Linked DNA regions of Lentilactobacillus curieae. The protein of the gene in region 1 binds, or shares a complex with, the protein of each later gene. Links are inferred from orthologs where the notes say so. Each region holds a gene or a part of one and is shown on either strand. Other genes may lie near its edges. The genes, in order: mfd and uvrA.

Region 1 (9,652 bases):
TTATTGTCGTTCATGATGACATGGATTTACCTGTTGGTAAAATCCGGATTCGCAATACCGGGTCTGCTGGTGGTCATAACGGAATCAAGAGCATTATAAACTCAATTGGAACTCGTGATTTTGCCAGAATTAAGGTTGGAATTGCTCATCCACAAAAGAAAAAGGTTGTCGACTATGTGCTTGGAAAGTTTTCTAAGGAGCAGTTGCCAGACTTTTTAAATGCACAAGACAGAGCCGCCAGTGCAATTGAAGATTGGATTGCTGGTAGTACAATTCCAGAATTGGAAAACAAATTTAATTAGGTAGTTGAGAGAGGAAGATATAGATGAAACTAGATCATCTATTTGATCAGGTTACCGAATTTAATAATGTAATCACCAATGCAAAGCCAGGTTCTAGGCAGCTAGTTACGGGGTTGAATGGTTCATCTAAAACGGTCTTTATTAATGGAATCTATAAAAATTTAACGCGGCCAATGGTAATCGTGACTGATACGCTGGCTCATGCTGATCAATTGACTGCCGATTTGGCTAACTTAATCGCTGAGGACCAGCTATTTGAGTTTCCAGTGGAAGAAATAGGTGCTAGTGAATTAGCAACTAGTTCTCCTGAATATAAATCACTCAGGGTGTTAGCCTTAAATAAGCTAGCTTCTGGTGAACCGGCCGTGATTGTTACCTCAACGTCAGGGATTAGGCGGATTTTACCGACAAGAGAACAGTTTGCGAGTGCCCACTTGAAGATTTCTTTAGGCGATGAATTCAACTTAGCTGACTTAAAGATACAACTACACCAAATGGGATATTCGATGCAGAAGATGGTTGCTGCCCCGGGGGAGTTTTCAATCCGAGGTTCGATCGTCGATATCTATCCTCTTAGTGATGACAACCCTGTTCGAATTGACTTCTTTGATACTGAGGTTGATTCAATGAGAAGCTTCAACGTTGCTGACCAAAGAAGTATTGAAAATGTTGAAAGTAGTGAAATTCTTCCTGCTAGCGACTTACTAATGACTTCGGAACAGCGTCAGAATTTGGTTGAAAAACTTCAGCAAAGCTTGGCAACTGTCAGTGATGATTTGGATGATGAAGCTGCCAAAACCTTGTCTGACAGTTTAGGAGTTAAAATTACTGACTTGCAAAATGGTTTGAATGATCCTTATTGGTTATTATTTTCCAGGATGATGTACGCTGAGCGGACGTCAATTTTGGACTATCTAGGCGAAAACGGAATCGTGCTGTACGATGAGTATTCCAAATTAACCGAAACCAATAAACAGTTACTTAGTGACGAAGAGGATTGGTTATCAGATAAGGCAGCTAACCATGAAATTCTGCCTGGATTTGAATACACCAATGACTTTAAAGCGGTCTTTAAAGCTGACAAACATGCCAGCGTTTTGTTTTCCTTATTCAAAAAAGGGTTGACTAACTTAAAGTTTACCCAACTCAGTCAGTTGAACACCCGACCGATGCAACAATTCTTCTCCTCAATGCCAATGCTTAAGGGTGAAGTTGACCGCTGGACGAAGGGAAATACTACTGTCGTCATGATGGTTCAGGATCAAAACCGACTAGAAAAAGTAGCTAATACATTAGCCGATTTTGGAATCACTGTAACGGTGACGAGCCCAACTAAAATCATTGAAGGCCAAGCACAACTGATTGCTAATGGTCTGGATAATGGTTTTGAGTTGCCACAAAATAAACTGGCAGTTATTACTGAACGTGAATTATTCCAGAAAGTTACCAAAAAACGGCGGAAGATGACCACGTTTAATAATGCCGAGCGAATTAAGAGCTATACAGATTTAAAGCCGGGTGATTTTGTTGTCCACGTTAACCACGGGATTGGTCGCTACGAAGGTATGAAGACCATGGAAGTTGATGGAAAACACCAGGATTATTTAACCATTACCTATAAAGACAATGCGCAATTATTCATTCCGGTTTCGCAACTAAACTTAATTCAGAAATATGTTTCTTCTGAAGATAAACACCCACGTATCAATAAGCTTGGTGGTAGTGAGTGGGCAAAGACAAAGCAAAAAGTTGCCAGCAAGATTGAAGACATTGCTGATGACTTGATTGAATTGTATGCCAAACGAAGTGTTCAAAAGGGATATGCATATCCAAAAGATGATTCACTGCAGCATGACTTTGAAGATGAATTTCCATACAATGAGACTCCTGATCAGTTAAGAAGTGCCCAGGAAATTAAGCGTGATATGGAGGCTTCCCGTCCAATGGATCGATTATTGGTTGGGGATGTTGGTTATGGTAAGACCGAAGTTGCACTACGGGCGGCTTTTAAAGCAATCGAAGTTGGTAAGCAGGTAGCATTCTTGGTGCCAACAACAATTTTAGCTCAGCAACATTTTGAAACCATGACGGACCGATTCTCTGAGTATCCAATCACCATTAAGGTGTTATCAAGATTCCAGACAAAGGCTGAAATGAAGGAAACTATTGCTGGATTGAAGGATGGTTCAGTCGATGTAGTAGTTGGAACTCACAGGATTTTATCTAAAGACGTCGGGTTTAAGGACTTGGGACTGCTGATCATTGACGAAGAGCAACGTTTTGGGGTTAAGCACAAAGAGCGTATCAAGGAATTAAGAAGCAACGTTGACGTGTTAACCTTGACGGCGACACCAATTCCAAGAACATTGAATATGTCGATGATGGGAATTCGTGATTTATCTGTAATTGAGACGCCACCAGCAAACCGGTACCCAATTCAAACCTATGTAATGGAACAAAACGCTGGGGCAATTAGGGATGCAATCGACCGGGAGATGGCCAGGGGAGGCCAGGTATTTTACCTTCACAACCGGGTTGATGATATTGAGAAGACGGTGGCGGATCTAGAAGAACTTGCCCCCGATGCCAGAATTGGTTACATTCACGGCAAAATGACTGAGAACCAATTAGAAAATGTTTTGTACGAATTTATTAACGGTGAATATGATGTTTTGGTCACAACGACAATTATTGAAACCGGAGTTGATATTCCAAACGTGAATACGTTGTTTGTGGAGAACGCTGATCGAATGGGACTTTCGCAACTTTACCAACTTCGTGGCCGAATTGGCCGAAGTAGTCGGGTTGCTTATGCTTACTTTATGTACCAACCCAATAAGTCTTTGACCGAGGTTGGCGAAAAAAGGTTGGAGGCCATTCGTGATTTCACAGAGTTGGGTTCAGGATTTAAGATAGCAATGCGGGACCTATCAATTCGTGGAGCTGGGAATCTCCTTGGAAAACAGCAACATGGATTTGTGGATTCAGTGGGGTATGACTTATATACTCAGATGCTATCCGATGCAGTTGCTAAGAAACGTGGTAAGGAAGTTACCCAAACGACTGATTCAGTTATTGAAATGGATATTGAAGCCTATCTACCAACGGAATACATTGATGATGGGCAGCAAAAAATTGAATTATATAAGCGGATTCGTCAAGCAGAAAACAAGGCGCAAATCGATGAAATTACAGATGATTTGATCGACCGTTTTGGCGATTATCCAGAACCAGTTGCCAACTTGCTTAAAGTGTCTGAAATTAAGTTAAATGCTGACTTTGATTTAATTGAAAAGGTGCAAAGGAAGTCTCATAATTTGACTCTGACCTTTTCTAAATTAGCTGACACAGAATTTGAAAGTAAAGACTTGTTAAAAGCGATTGCTGAAACGAAATTCCGTGCTACTATCAATTCAGCGGAGAAAAAGTATCAAATTAAATTAGTGATTCAAAATAACATGACCGACTGGCTCGATCAATTGATCAAGTTATTGGTAGAGCTAGCAAAAATCCGCCAAGAAAAATCAGCAGATGGGGAAAAGCAGAATGAATGAAAATTCTAAACGAAATGCCTTAGTAAAGGGGACAGCGCTGCTAACGATTGCATCGCTAGTTGCTAAGATTTTGAGTGCTGTTTATAGAATTCCATTTCAAAATATGGTGGGTAACGTTGGCTTTTATGTATACCAACAAGTCTATCCAATATACGGAATCGCAATGACATTTGCTCTGTCAGGGTTACCAGTCTTTATTTCTAAGTTGGTGGTCGACTCAAAGTCAGAGGCGGACAAATTAAATGTCGTTCATCACATTCAGCAATCATTGATGATTTCATGCGTGATAATTTTTATAGGGCTCCAGATTGGTGCTCAGCAAATTGCTTTTTGGATGAATGACGGTCGGTTATCCCCAGTAATTGCTTCAGTTTCGTGGATGTTTTTAATTGTCCCGTTTTTGGCAAGCTGGCGTGGCTATTTCCAGGGTCATTACATGATGAAACCAACTGCGTATTCGCAGGTGTTGGAGCAATTTATTCGCGTGTCAGTAATCCTTGTGGTTGCGTATTTGTCAGTAAAGATGGGGATGGAACCCCACCGGATGGGACAATTTGCAATGCTATCAGCTCCAATTGCGACTTTGATGTCAGCAATGGTGTTATTCGGATTCAGGCGTCATGCTAAAGTGGGCAAATTACCTAAGCTGCAACCGATTCCTGGTTTGTCTAAACGATTGTTGCTTGAGGGAATTACCATTTGTTTGGTGGCCTCAGTGATGTTGCTACTCCAATTGGTTGATTCTTTTTCGGTCGTTGCTAATCTGTTGCACATCGGGGCTAATGAAATTGATGCGCAAAACACAAAGGGAATCTACGATCGAGCACAAACTTTGGTTCAGCTGGGACTAGTGATTACGACAGCCTCAACAACGGCAATGCTGCCACAATTGGTTTCAACAATTCGGGAGAAACAAATTAACCGTTATAAACGTTTGGCTCGTGCCTGCATTTCCACAAACTTTGGAATTGCTTGTGCTATGAGTGCGGGGATGTTCAGTTTGATGGCGGCCATCAATCCATTATTGTTTGCAACTCCTGAATTAAGTTTAACAATTGCGGTGTACTGTCTTAGTGTCCTGGTAGCTTCGATGATTTTAGTTATCAATACAATTTTCCAAAGTCGTGATGTGTACATCCCAACCATTTGGGCCATTGGAGCCGCTGTGCTAAGTAAAATAATCCTGAATCATTTATTGATTAGGTCACAGGGAATTATGGGAGCAAGTGAAGCTACGATTCTTAGCCTGTTGGTTGCTGTTGTGGTGATGACTGTTCTTGGTAAACAATACCTTGTGGGACTAGTCAATTGGTCCCAATTATCAAAATTGGTAGGAATCAGCCTAATTATGTGGATAGTTGTCCTAGTTACTAGAAATTTGACGCAATCCGTATTGATTGGAAAAATTCCCTTTAGAGCTGATGTAGCTATCCAAACATTAGTCGGAGTCGTTGTCGGTGTCATAGTATTTATCGGTTTGGCACTGGCTTTCAATGCCCTTGATGAGCAAGAGTGGTCACTAATTCCGATGGGTGAAAAAATTAATAAAATTCGAGGAGAACAAAAATGAGAATCGATAAATTTTTAAAGGTTTCGAGAATTATTAAACGGCGGTCTGTTGCAAAGGAAATTGCTGATCAAGGCAGAATTAGTGTCAACGGCCGAGTAATCAAATCATCGAGTGAAGTTCATCCAAATGATGAAATCGTAATCAAATTTGGGAATAAGACGTTAACAGTTAGGGTTAAAGAACTATTGGATACTACCAAGAAGGACGATGCCCAACGGATGTACGAGATTATTAATGAAGAATACGAACGAGACTTTCGCTCCGAAAATGAATAAATGTCCTGAAAATCACGATTAGAATGTGGACAAACCTTAATTCTTTGTTGTAGTATGGTTTAAAAGGGTTTGAGTCATTTTGATCGGGGGATTTAACATGACGAATTCAAAAGGGAAAATCAGGAAGCTTGAAAACGAGTTTACCAAGAAGCGCGAAATTGAAATTATGAAGAATAAAATTTCAGTTAAACTCAGTGCTAAAAGAAAACGGCGGGCCATGTTTATCGTGGGGTTATTCATGTTGTGTGTCTGTGTTTTTGGGGTGCAAATTATCCGGGCTAAGTCTAACTTGGCACAAATTAACGACCAGATAGTTAAACAAAAAGCTGATTTAAAGACTGAAAAAGCGACTAATAAAAAATTGAGCGTTAAGGTAAAGCAGTTGAATAACCGCTCTTACGTAGAGAAACTCATCCGTGAGCGTTATTACTACACTAAGCCCGGTGAAACAGTTTATAGTTTTCCTGATAAGGCAATTGATGATTTAGATTAATAAACTTTATAGTTTAAAATAGTGAACTTCTGGGCTTAATTAATTGTCCGGGAGTTCACTTTGTTTTTGGTGAGAAAAAAAGATTAATTCTCACTGAGATTATTAAACGATTTCCAATTAAGTATGATATAATTTACCTACAACTACATAGGAGGAACAATTTTTTAAATGGCAATTGAAGTTGGGGAAAAAGTCAGTGGCAAGGTTTCTGGAATTACTAATTTCGGTGCTTTTGTTGACTTAGGTGATCATAAAACAGGATTGGTTCACATTAGTGAAGTTTCAGATGGATTTGTTAAAGATATTCATGACATCCTTAAAGTTGGTGACGAAGTAACTGTTAAAGTATTGAAGGTCGATGGCGATAACAAAATCAGCCTTTCAATTCGAAAAGCAAACGAAAATCATGAAGCCAATCATGAACACAGTCACAACAGTCATGAGCGCAGTAACTCAGGTTATCATCACGATAATCGCAATGAGCATCATAATAATTCAGGTCGACGTTCCTTCGATCATAAATCAAATAATGATAGGGGTCACAAATCAGAAAGTTTTGATGATTTGATGTCAGGCTTTTTGAAACAAAGTGAGGATCGCCTATCAACGCTTAAAAAGAACACAGAAGGTAAACGCGGAGGCCGTGGCGGTCGTCGCAGTTAATAGATAATTCAGGTACTTTAATTAGTATCTGTTTTTTTATTGGTGGGGGTAAATTTGGAACTTTCAAAGCAATTTATTCAAAATATTAGTGAACACGGTTGGTTTTCTACACCCAAAGTGGCGGTGCTTGCGGTTTCTACTGGGGTTGATTCAATGACTCTGTTGGACCTATTTTTGAAGGCAAAGATTCCAGGACTAAAATTGGTGGTTGCATATGTTGATCACAAGTTACGGCCAGAATCAGCTAAGGAGTCTGAATTTATTCACCAATTCTGCCAAGAACATGATCTCGAATTAAGGACTAAGATTTGGAAAAATCAATTTCATCCGCAGTCAGGGATAGAAGAGGCAGCCCGAAACTTCAGGTATGAATTTTTTGCTGAAGTGATGAAGGATGTTTCAGCAGATTATTTGGTAACTGCTCATCACGCAAATGATTTGGCTGAAACGGTAATCATGAAGATTATTCGCGGTGGTTGGCTAGAGTCAGCAATTGGCATTCCTGCTGAACGGCTTTTTGCTGGTGGTAAACTTATCAGACCATTGTTAGGTATGACCAAGGCAGATATTCGTGACTATGCTACCCAAATCGGTCTTAAATGGTTCGAAGATCAGTCTAACTATACGGATGAAAATTTGCGAAATCGAATCCGTCATGAAATTATCCCGAAATTGCAAGAGGAAAATTCTGCTGCTGTTGAGCATATTGCCAGCTTTTCTCACCAGCTGACGGAATTATTGGCAGTTAGTGATGAATTCGTTGAGCAACAATTGGCGGGGATGAGTGTTCACTCAGACGAAGAACACATTTTAGACATCGATAATCATGACCGATTGAGCTATCCTTTGTTAAAACTCATATTAAAGCGTTGGTTAAGCGATGGGATTCCTGCAGTCGGAATTAGTAATGATAGTGTGGACCAAATTATAGCGTTGATCAATAATCAAGAACGTCCACAAGGTGAAGTAGTTCTGGCGGATAACGTGATTGTTAAAAAGCGATATTCGAAATTGATTTTGCAATCCTTGCCTGAAAATCCCAAATTCCACTCTCAAAAAAGTAGTGGTTTTATGGTAACATTAGACCGGTGGTACCAAATAAATGAAAGCCAGCGTTTCGGTGTGTTTAAAGAACTCCCAAACCAAGTAACGGGTAAAGTTTCTGAGATTCGGTTGAGAAAATCAGATCTCCCACTTTATTGTAGGAATACTGAATCTGGAGATAGGTTTGAATTGGAGAATGGGGGCCATCAAAAGGTGTCTAGACTGTTGATCAATCAAAAACTTCCAGTTGAGAGTCGGGCGATGGTTCAAGTTGTAACCACGTCAACAAACAGAATTTTAGCAATTCTGGGTCTTCGAGTGGTTAAAACTAATCGAGACGGTGGCAGTAACATTTACTATTTAATTGAGAATTGAGAGGAAACCAAGTTAATGGATAATGACATCTTAAAGGTGCTGTACAGTAAGTCCGAAATTCAAGAAGCGTGTGAACGGTTAGGAAAAGAAATCAAAGATTTCTATGGAGATAAAGTTCCAGTAGTTATCGGTGTTTTGAAAGGGTCAATCTTTTTTATGACTGATGTAATTCGTGATGCTGATATGTATATGGAGCTAGACTTCATGGATGTTTCTAGCTATCACGGAACCACAGAGTCATCAGGTAATGTGGAGTTAGTTACAGATATTTCAACGGATATTGCTGGCCGGGACGTTTTAATAATGGAAGATATCGTTGATACAGGTAGAACTTTGCAATTTTTAATTGACACGCTTAATGACCGTGGGGCAAAGTCAATCAAAGTTTGTACATTACTAGATAAGCCAGCTGGTAGAGTGGTTGAAGCTAAGTCAGATTTTACCGGATTTGAAGTCCCAAATGAATTCGTGGTTGGTTATGGTCTTGATTATGACGAAAAGTACCGAAACCTACCGTACATCGGAGTTTTAAAGCCAGAAATTTATACGAATAATTAATAGTCAAATATAGTCAAATGTGGTAGTATTTGGACTATCAAAACAAATTAGTACTTTAGGAGGACGTTGATGAACTCAAATAAAAATGGACTCTTTAGGAGCAGTCTATTTTATATCGTGATGTTCTTGCTTGTGATGGGGGTAATTTACTTCTTTAGCGGAAGCAATACCAACACGCAATCACAGGAAATCCGATCAAGCCAATTCGTTCAAAATTTAAAGGACGATAAGATTAAGAACTTTTCGATTCAGCCAAGTGGCGGAGTTTATAAAGTCACTGGTGAGTATCGCCAAGCTCAAAAGGTAAAGGAGCAAACTGGACTTTTAATTGGGGGTTCAACCCAAACAAAGGACGTTTCTAAGTTCAGTACAACTGTACTTGAAAACAATACTTCAGTTGCTGAAATTACCAAGGCTGCTCAAGATAACAAAGTTAAGATGAATGCCAAACCCGAAGAATCAAGTGGTTTCTGGGTAAACTTACTAGTTTACGTATTACCACTGGTAATCTTTATCTGGTTCTTCTACATGATGATGGGTAAGGCTGGCGGACAAGGCGGCGGTAATGGCCGAGTAATGAACTTTGGTAAATCTAAAGCTAAGCCTGCTGATAGTAAACAAAACAAGGTCCGCTTCTCCGATGTTGCGGGTGAAGAGGAAGAAAAACAAGAACTTGTTGAAGTTGTTGAATTTCTGAAAGATCCAAGGAAGTTTACTTCGTTGGGAGCAAAAATTCCACATGGCGTGTTACTAGAGGGACCTCCTGGTACTGGTAAAACTTTACTTGCTAAAGCTGTTGCCGGTGAAGCAGGCGTACC
Region 2 (8,609 bases), 130 kb from region 1 along the record:
GACCGGGGAATTTATGGTGGTCAAATGAATAATACCGCCGAGATTGAAAACTATCCTGGTTTTAAATCAGTGATGGGTCCAGACTTGGCTCAACAAATGTACGATGGCTCAATTAACTTCGGTGCTGAGTACGTTTATGGATCAGTCGAAGAAATCATCGATAATGGTGATACTAAAGTAATCAAAACAGATAGTGAAGAAATTGAAGCAAAGGTTGTTGTGATTGCGACTGGATCTGAGTACAAGAAGCTGGGCATTCCTGGCGAAAAAGAATACGGTGGCAAGGGAGTTTCATACTGTGCCGTCTGTGATGGGGCATTCTTTAGAAATAAGGATGTTGTTGTCGTTGGTGGTGGTGATTCGGCAATTGAAGAAGGTTCTTACCTTTCTGGAATTGTGAATAAGGTTACAGTTATTCACCGTCGTGACACACTTCGTGCTCAAAAGGTCATCCAAGACCGTGCGTTTGAAAATGATAAGATGGATTTCGTTTGGAATACAAATGTTGTTGAAGTTCTTGGCGATGGCGACAAAGTTACAGGCGTTAAGGTAAAGAATAACGAGACAGACGAAGAAAGTGTTGTGGAAACTTCAGGAGTATTCATCTATGTTGGGTTGTTGCCAATGACCGATCCATTTAAGAGTTTAAACATTACTGATGAATCTGGTTGGATTGTTACTAATGACCATATGGAAACGTCAGTTCCAGGTATTTATGCAATTGGTGACGTGCGTCAGAAGGAACTTCGCCAAATCACAACTGCTGTTGGTGATGGTGGAATTGCTGGTCAACAAGCATTTAAGTACATTGAGGAATTAAACTCAAAGTCACCAGTTAAGGGTGCTTAAAAAGGTACGACAAAATTGATTTGCGAAAGTATGTTCGTATGGTAAAATACTTTTGTGAGTAAGGCTGAAACAAAACTTAGTTTTGCTGAGGCCTTTTTATTTACTTTAAAAAAATCAGCTTTCAAGTTGGATTGGAGGACTTTGATTGATAGAGCGACAGGATGATAGAAAATTTGATTTAGTTTCTCAATACAAACCAACTGGAGACCAACCAAACGCCATCAAGGAATTGGTTGCGGGGGTTGAAAGCGGTGAAAAAGAACAAATTTTAATGGGCGCTACTGGGACTGGAAAGACGTTTACAATTTCTAATGTTATTTCTCAGGTTAATAAGCCAACACTAGTTTTGTCTCACAATAAAACGCTGGCTGGTCAGTTATATAGTGAATTTAAGGAATTCTTCCCTAATAATGCGGTGGAATACTTCGTTAGTTACTATGATTACTATCAACCAGAGGCTTATGTCCCTTCCAGTGATACCTATATCGAAAAGGATTCATCAATCAATGATGAAATTGATAAGTTGCGGCATTCCGCTACCAGTTCACTGTTAGAGAGAAATGATGTTATTGTTGTGGCGTCGGTTTCCTCAATTTTTGGATTAGGTAGTCCTAAAGAATATAAGGACCATGTAGTATCGCTGCGTGTCGGTCAGACAATGGAACGGGATGCACTGTTACGGGCATTAGTTTCGATTCAATTTGATAGAAATGATATCGATTTTCAACGGGGGCGTTTTAGGGTTCACGGAGATGTTGTGGAAGTTTTCCCAGCATCGTTAGATGACCATGCCTTACGAATTGAATTTTTTGGAGACGAGATTGACCGAATTCGCGAAGTCGATACTCTGACGGGTGAAGTTATCGGTGACCGGGAACACGTAGCCATTTTCCCGGCGACTCACTTTTTGACCAATGACGACATTATGAATCAGGCGCTTCCAGAGATTAAAGAAGAGCTTGACCAACAAGTAAAAAAATTTGAGGCGGAAGGTAAACTTCTTGAAGCCCAACGATTAAAGCAAAGAACTACGTATGATATCGAAATGATGCAAGAAATGGGTTACACCAGTGGAATTGAAAATTATTCGCGATTTATGGATCGAAGAAAACCTGGTCAACCACCGTTTACGTTACTAGATTTCTTCCCAAAAGATTTCTTATTGGTTGTTGATGAGTCCCACCAAACGATGCCCCAAGTTCGGGGAATGTACAATGGTGACCGGGCAAGAAAACAACAATTGATTGATTATGGTTTTAGACTGCCATCAGCACTTGATAACCGACCTTTACGTCTGGAAGAATTTGAAAAGCACATCAATCAAGTTATTTACATGTCTGCCACTCCAGGGCCTTATGAATTAGAGCGGACCAAAAATGTTGTTCAACAGATTATTCGGCCAACCGGTTTACTGGATCCAACTATTGATGTCAGACCGATTATGGGTCAGATGGATGATTTGGTTGGCGAAATCAATAAACGAATTGATAAGCATGAGCGGGTTTTCGTTACTACGCTTACCAAGAAAATGGCTGAAGATTTGACCGACTACCTTAAAGATTTAGGAATTAAGGTAAAGTATCTACATTCTGATATCAAGACTTTAGAACGTACTCAGATTATTCGGGACTTGCGACTGGGTAAGTTTGATGTTCTTGTTGGAATCAACCTGTTAAGGGAAGGAATTGACGTTCCTGAAGTTTCATTGGTTGCGATTTTGGATGCTGATAAGGAAGGCTTCTTGAGAAATGAACGTTCATTGATTCAGACAATTGGACGGGCTTCTCGGAATGAGAATGGTGCCGTGATTATGTACGCTGATAAGACAACGGATTCGATGCAGTATGCCATTGATGAAACTAAGAGGCGGCGTTCGATTCAAATCAAGTATAATGAAGAACACGGAATTACTCCGCATACTATTAAGAAGGATATTCGTGGATTGATTGCCTCTACCGTTGAAACTAGCGATAGTGGTGAGAAGGATGACTTTGTTGAAAGCGACTTCCAACAAATGTCTCCTAAGGATCAAAAGGCAATGATTTCCCGACTAGAAGATGAAATGAGATCAGCTGCGAAGGCACTTGATTTTGAACAGGCTGCTACGCTTCGCGACACTGTTATTGAATTAAAAGGTGAAATGGATTAAAGAGGAATTTAAATTGGCAAATGACAAAATAATTATTAGTGGAGCCAGAGCTCACAATTTAAAAAACATCAATGTTTCAATTCCTAAGAATAAATTGATTGTTATGACGGGCTTATCGGGTTCAGGGAAAAGCTCCTTAGCGTTCGACACGCTGTATGCCGAAGGACAGCGTCGTTACGTTGAGAGTTTATCGTCATACGCTCGGCAATTCTTGGGACAGATGGATAAGCCGGATGTTGATTCAATTGAAGGACTTAGTCCAGCAATTTCAATTGACCAAAAAACAACATCAAAGAATCCCCGGTCAACTGTCGGGACGGTTACAGAAATTAACGATTACCTTAGGCTACTTTGGGCTCGTGTAGGAACACCAATTTGTCCAAACGATGGCTCTGTTATTTCTAGTCAATCTGTAGACCAGATGATTCAGCAGATCATGGCACTTCCAGAAAGAACTAAGTTACAAATTTTTTCTCCAATTGTGAGGGGCAAAAAGGGTGAACATAAAAAGATTTTTGAAAAAATTAAGCGTGAAGGTTTTGTCCGGGTTCAAGTTGATGGTGAGAACTATGATATTGATGACGATATCGAACTTGATAAGAATAAACAACATGACATCAACATCATAATCGACAGAATTGTTGTCAAAGAAGGAATTAACAACCGCCTTTCAGATTCTTTGGAAGCAGCGCTTAGATTATCTGGCGGGTATGCAGTTGCTGATTTCTTGGGCGAGAGAGACCCAATGTTGTTTTCAGAGCACTATGCTTGTCCAGTTTGTGGATTTACCGTTGGCGAATTGGAACCCAGATTATTTTCTTTTAACTCGCCCCTTGGTGCTTGTCCAGATTGTGATGGCTTGGGGATGAAGCTGGAAGTCGATCCAGATTTAATCGTTCCGGACCAGACGAAAACTTTAAATGAAGGTGCGTTAGTTCCTTGGAGTTCTTCTAACTCAAAATACTACCCCAATATGCTGGAACAAGTGTGTGCATCTGAAAAAATTGATATGGACACACCGTTTAAAGATTTAAGCAAGAAACAGCGTGACTTGCTGCTATATGGATCAAAGAAGTCGAAGATATACCATTTTCATTTAAGTAGTGATTTTGGCGGGATTAGGGATGTAGACGGTCCGTTTGAGGGTGTTGTTAACAACGTTGATCGCCGTTATCATAACACTTCAAGTGACTACGTTCGTGATCAATTAGGTTCATACATGACTGAATTGACCTGTGCAACTTGTCATGGATACAGACTTAATCGCAAGGCACTTGCTGTTAAAGTTGATGGTCAAAACATCGCCCAAATTTCTGAGCGAAATGTTGGTCGAGAGCTTAATTTCTTTAAGGAAGTTAAGTTTGGTGAACAAAACTCGATGATTGCTAAGCCAATTATTAAGGAAATTTCTGACCGATTAACTTTCTTACAAAATGTTGGGTTAGACTATCTAACTCTGTCTAGATCGGCGAGAACTCTATCTGGTGGTGAAGCACAACGGATTAGGTTAGCAACTCAGATTGGATCTAACTTATCTGGAGTTCTTTATATCCTGGATGAACCTTCTATCGGTTTGCATCAGCGTGATAACGACCGTCTGATTCAGTCACTTAAAAACATGCGAGACTTGGGTAACACTTTGGTTGTTGTTGAACACGATGAGGACACGATGCGGGCTGCTGATTACATTGTTGATATCGGACCTGGTGCTGGTGCTGATGGGGGAGAAGTAATGGCTTCAGGAACTCCCAAGCAGGTTGAAAAAGTCAAAAAGTCAATTACCGGTCAGTATTTAGCTGGCAAAAGATTTATTCCCGTTCCAACCGAGCGACGTAAGGGTAATGGCGAAAAGATTACTGTCGTCGGTGCCAAGGAGAATAACCTGAAGGACACCACTGTCGACTTTCCACTCGGAGAATTTGTGGTGGTTACTGGTGTGTCTGGATCTGGAAAATCAACGTTAGTAAATGAGATTTTGAAGAAGGCCTTGGCTCAGAAATTAAACCACAATTCTGAAAAGCCTGGTGCTTACGCTGATATTAAGGGTTATGACAATATTGAAAAAATTGTTAATATTGATCAAACTCCAATTGGTAGGACCCCTCGGAGTAACCCAGCAACCTATACGGGAGTTTTTGATGACATTCGAGATTTGTTTGCTAGCACTAATGATGCCAAACTCCGTGGATTCAAGAAGGGACGCTTTAGCTTTAATGTTAAGGGCGGCCGTTGTGAAACTTGTCGTGGTGATGGAATCATTAAAATTGAGATGAACTTTTTGCCAGACGTTTATGTTCCTTGTGAAGTGTGTCATGGTAAGCGTTACAATGCAGAGACCCTTGAAGTTGAATATAAGGGCAAGAGCATTTCTGATGTTTTGGACATGACGGTTGAAGAAGCACTAGACTTCTTTAGTGCCATTCCCAGAATTCAACGAAAACTCCAAACAATTAAAGATGTTGGCTTAGGTTACGTTTCGCTAGGACAACCCGCAACTACGTTATCTGGTGGGGAAGCTCAACGAATGAAATTAGCTTCTGAGCTTCATAAGAAGTCGTCTGGAAAGAACTTTTATATTCTCGACGAACCAACAACTGGTTTGCATACCGAAGACATTCGTAAGTTGCTTGGCGTGTTGCAGCAGTTAGTTGATCAAGGTAACACAGTGTTAATCATCGAGCACAATTTGGACGTGATTAAGAGTGCGGATCACCTGATTGATTTAGGCCCTGAAGGTGGGGATGCCGGCGGCCAAGTCGTGGCAACGGGAACTCCTGAAGAAATCGCTGAAACTAAGGATAGTTACACTGGTCAGTATTTAAAGCCGGTACTTGAAAGAGATAAAAAGCTTACAGCAGAAAATCAATAAAATTCGTATATGTACAAACAGCGTTGGTACCTAATTTATGGGTTAAGACGCTGTTTTTTTGAGATTTCATGCATTCTTAACCTTTTTTATTTAAAATGAAACGCCCGGTATGTTATACTCGAGGAAGTTTGTATACGAAAGGGAATAATATGGCTGTCAGAAATCGTTTCGTGATCATTACTGGAATGAGTGGAGCAGGCAAAACCGTTGCTGCCCAAAGCTTTGAAGATTTGGGCTACTTCGTGGTTGATAATATGCCACCAACTCTATTACCTAAGTTCATGGATTTAATTCGTACAGAACGTGAAATTAACAGAATTGCCCTAGTCGTAGATTTACGATCCCAAGTATTTTATGACGAAATTTTGGCAATGAATAAACAACTTAAGGACGATTCTAATAACGATGTTGAGTTAATCTTCTTGGATTCATCTGATACTAAGTTGGTATCTAGATATAAAGAAACTCGGCGATCACATCCGCTTGCAAGAAATGGGCGGACAATTGATGGCATTCGTCAAGAACGTGATCTATTGAAGAGTGTTAGGGACGCTGCCGACTTAGTGGTTGATACAACAACGTTATCACCGAGAAAATTACGGGAAGAAATTTTTCATAACTATTCAATTGATAACGGCAAACTCCCATTTCATGTCGAGGTCATGTCGTTTGGCTTTAAATATGGGCTACCATTAGATGCCGATATTGTTATGGATGTAAGGTTTTTACCTAATCCATATTATGATCCCGATATGCGTTACAAAACTGGACTTGATAAAGTTGTAAGTGATTTTGTAATGCATTCAGATGGTGCTGAAGAATTCTATGCAAAGCTGCATGACTTAATTTCGTTTACTTTGCCAGGGTACGAAAAAGAGGGAAAAGCAAATTTAACCATTGCGATTGGTTGTACGGGTGGTCAGCATCGATCTGTAGCCATTGCACAGCGTTTAGCAACTGATTTAAAGCAAAATTATACCGTTAACATAACTCATCGGGATATAGATAGGATTAAAGCAAAGGGGGATGACTGATGTATAACGCGTTGAATAGTCACCAACCTAAAGTAGTTGTGATTGGTGGAGGAACTGGGTTACCAGTAATTTTAAAAAATTTAAAAAACCATCATGTCGATATAACTGCAGTGGTTACGGTGGCAGATGACGGGGGATCTTCGGGTGTAATCCGAGATTACATTAACGTTGTTCCACCTGGAGATATCCGAAATGTAATTGCGGCACTTTCTGAGTTGCCACAAACGGTGCTTGATTTGTTTCAATATCGTTTTAACAGTAAGGACCAATTTTTTGCTGGACACGCAATTGGAAACCTAATAATTGCGGCACTCTCTGAGATGGAAAATGGTATTTTTGATGCTGTTCAATACCTTAGTAAGGCGATGCAAGTTGATGGGCATATCTATCCAGCCGCTAACGAGCCGTTAGAGTTAAATGCAGAGTTTACCGATGGCACCACAATGAAGGGTGAATCGGAAATTACTGCAGCGGATAAGATGATTAAACGGGTGTGGGTTGAAACTCATGATAAAAAGCATGAGCCTCAAGCTGTGCAACAAGTAATCGATGCAATTTTAGATGCGGATCAAATTGTTATTGGACCCGGAAGTTTGTTTACTAGCATTTTGCCTAATTTAATGATCAAAAATGTAGGTCAGGCGATTCTAGAGTCTCAAGCTGATGTTGTGTACATCTGTAACATTATGACCCAAAAGGGTGAGACTGATAACTTCACTGAAGCTGACCATGTGCGTGTTTTAAATGAGCATTTAGGCAAAAACTTCGTTAATACGGTTCTGGTAAATAATCGTGAGGTACCTAGCGAGTACATTGATCACCAACGTTGGAACGAAATTTCTCAACCAGTTAAGCACGACTTTAACGGTCTCAGAGAGATGGGGTGTCGTGTGATTTCCGCTGACTTTTTGGAATTAAAGGAACGCGGTGCGTTTCATAATGGTCAAGAAGTAGCTGATGAACTAATGAATTTAATTGGCAGACCCAACGAATAATGAAGGAAAGGAGTGGTAGATATGTCTTACGCAAGTGAGGTAAAAAAAGAGCTTACGTCATTGACTGTTCACCGTGATAATGCCAAAGCTGAATTAATGGCATTGATCAGAATGAACGGCTCAATTTCGCTAAAAAACCACCACTTCATATTGAATGTTTCATCTGAAAATCCCGCTATCGCCAGAAGAATGTATAAGCTGCTGACGCAGTTTTACGGTATTACTGGTGAACTAAGCGTTCGGAAGCAAATGAAGCTTAAAAAGAACAATCTGTACATCTTAAGGGTTAATGAGCGGGCAGCAGAACTATTAGATGACCTTAAAATCTTTGACGGTGTCCAGATTGTTGATCGCGTTCCGATTGAGTTGCTTAAAAAGGATTCTCAAATTCGTTCTTATTTAAGAGGGGCTTTTTTGGCCGGAGGATCTGTTAACAACCCCGAAACCTCCAGATATCATCTGGAAATCTACTCACTGTATGAAAATCATAACGATATGATTGCAGAAATGATGCAAGGGTATAATTTACCAGCCCGAACAACTAAGCGCCGGAGTGGGTATATTACCTACATTAAGGAAGCTGAAAAAATTGCTGATTTTCTTCAGCTAATTGGAGCAACTAGTTCCATGCTTAAATTTGAAGACATTCGAATTGTTCGCGATATGAGAAACTCAGTTAATCGTTTGGTAAACTGCGAAAATGCCAATATGAA

Evidence for each region.
Region 2: the proteins of mfd (region 1) and uvrA are in contact, whole or in part, in a crystal structure (PDB 4DFC), measured with the Escherichia coli proteins. The link is inferred for Lentilactobacillus curieae from one-to-one orthologs.

What each region holds. Positions count from the first base shown.
Region 1 is NZ_CP018906.1:1,513,842-1,523,493, forward strand. Bases 1-4,056 are described here. They hold mfd (transcription-repair coupling factor), read left to right. Parts: upstream 1-325; coding sequence 326-3,856; downstream 3,857-4,056. Other genes in these bases: pth (aminoacyl-tRNA hydrolase), read left to right, coding at 1-302; PL11_RS07295 (putative polysaccharide biosynthesis protein), read left to right, coding at 3,849-4,056. In the rest of the region: more of PL11_RS07295, read left to right, coding at 4,057-5,426; PL11_RS07300 (RNA-binding S4 domain-containing protein), read left to right, coding at 5,423-5,701; PL11_RS07305 (FtsB family cell division protein), read left to right, coding at 5,799-6,194; PL11_RS07310 (S1 domain-containing RNA-binding protein), read left to right, coding at 6,363-6,857; tRNA lysidine(34) synthetase TilS, read left to right, coding at 6,912-8,276; hpt (hypoxanthine phosphoribosyltransferase), read left to right, coding at 8,292-8,834; ATP-dependent zinc metalloprotease FtsH, read left to right, coding at 8,904-9,652. UniProt on the Escherichia coli protein: Couples transcription and DNA repair by recognizing RNA polymerase (RNAP) stalled at DNA lesions. Mediates ATP-dependent release of RNAP and its truncated transcript from the DNA, and recruitment of nucleotide excision repair machinery to the damaged site.
Region 2 is NZ_CP018906.1:1,643,453-1,652,061, forward strand. The notes cover bases 2,617-6,067. They hold uvrA (excinuclease ABC subunit UvrA), read left to right. Parts: upstream 2,617-3,011; coding sequence 3,012-5,867; downstream 5,868-6,067. Other genes in these bases: uvrB (excinuclease ABC subunit UvrB), read left to right, coding at 2,617-2,998; rapZ (RNase adapter RapZ), read left to right, coding at 6,017-6,067. Outside these bases: trxB (thioredoxin-disulfide reductase), read left to right, coding at 1-849; more of uvrB, read left to right, coding at 995-2,616; more of rapZ, read left to right, coding at 6,068-6,901; PL11_RS07980 (gluconeogenesis factor YvcK family protein), read left to right, coding at 6,901-7,896; DNA-binding protein WhiA, read left to right, coding at 7,918-8,609. UniProt on the Escherichia coli protein: The UvrABC repair system catalyzes the recognition and processing of DNA lesions. UvrA is an ATPase and a DNA-binding protein. A damage recognition complex composed of 2 UvrA and 2 UvrB subunits scans DNA for abnormalities.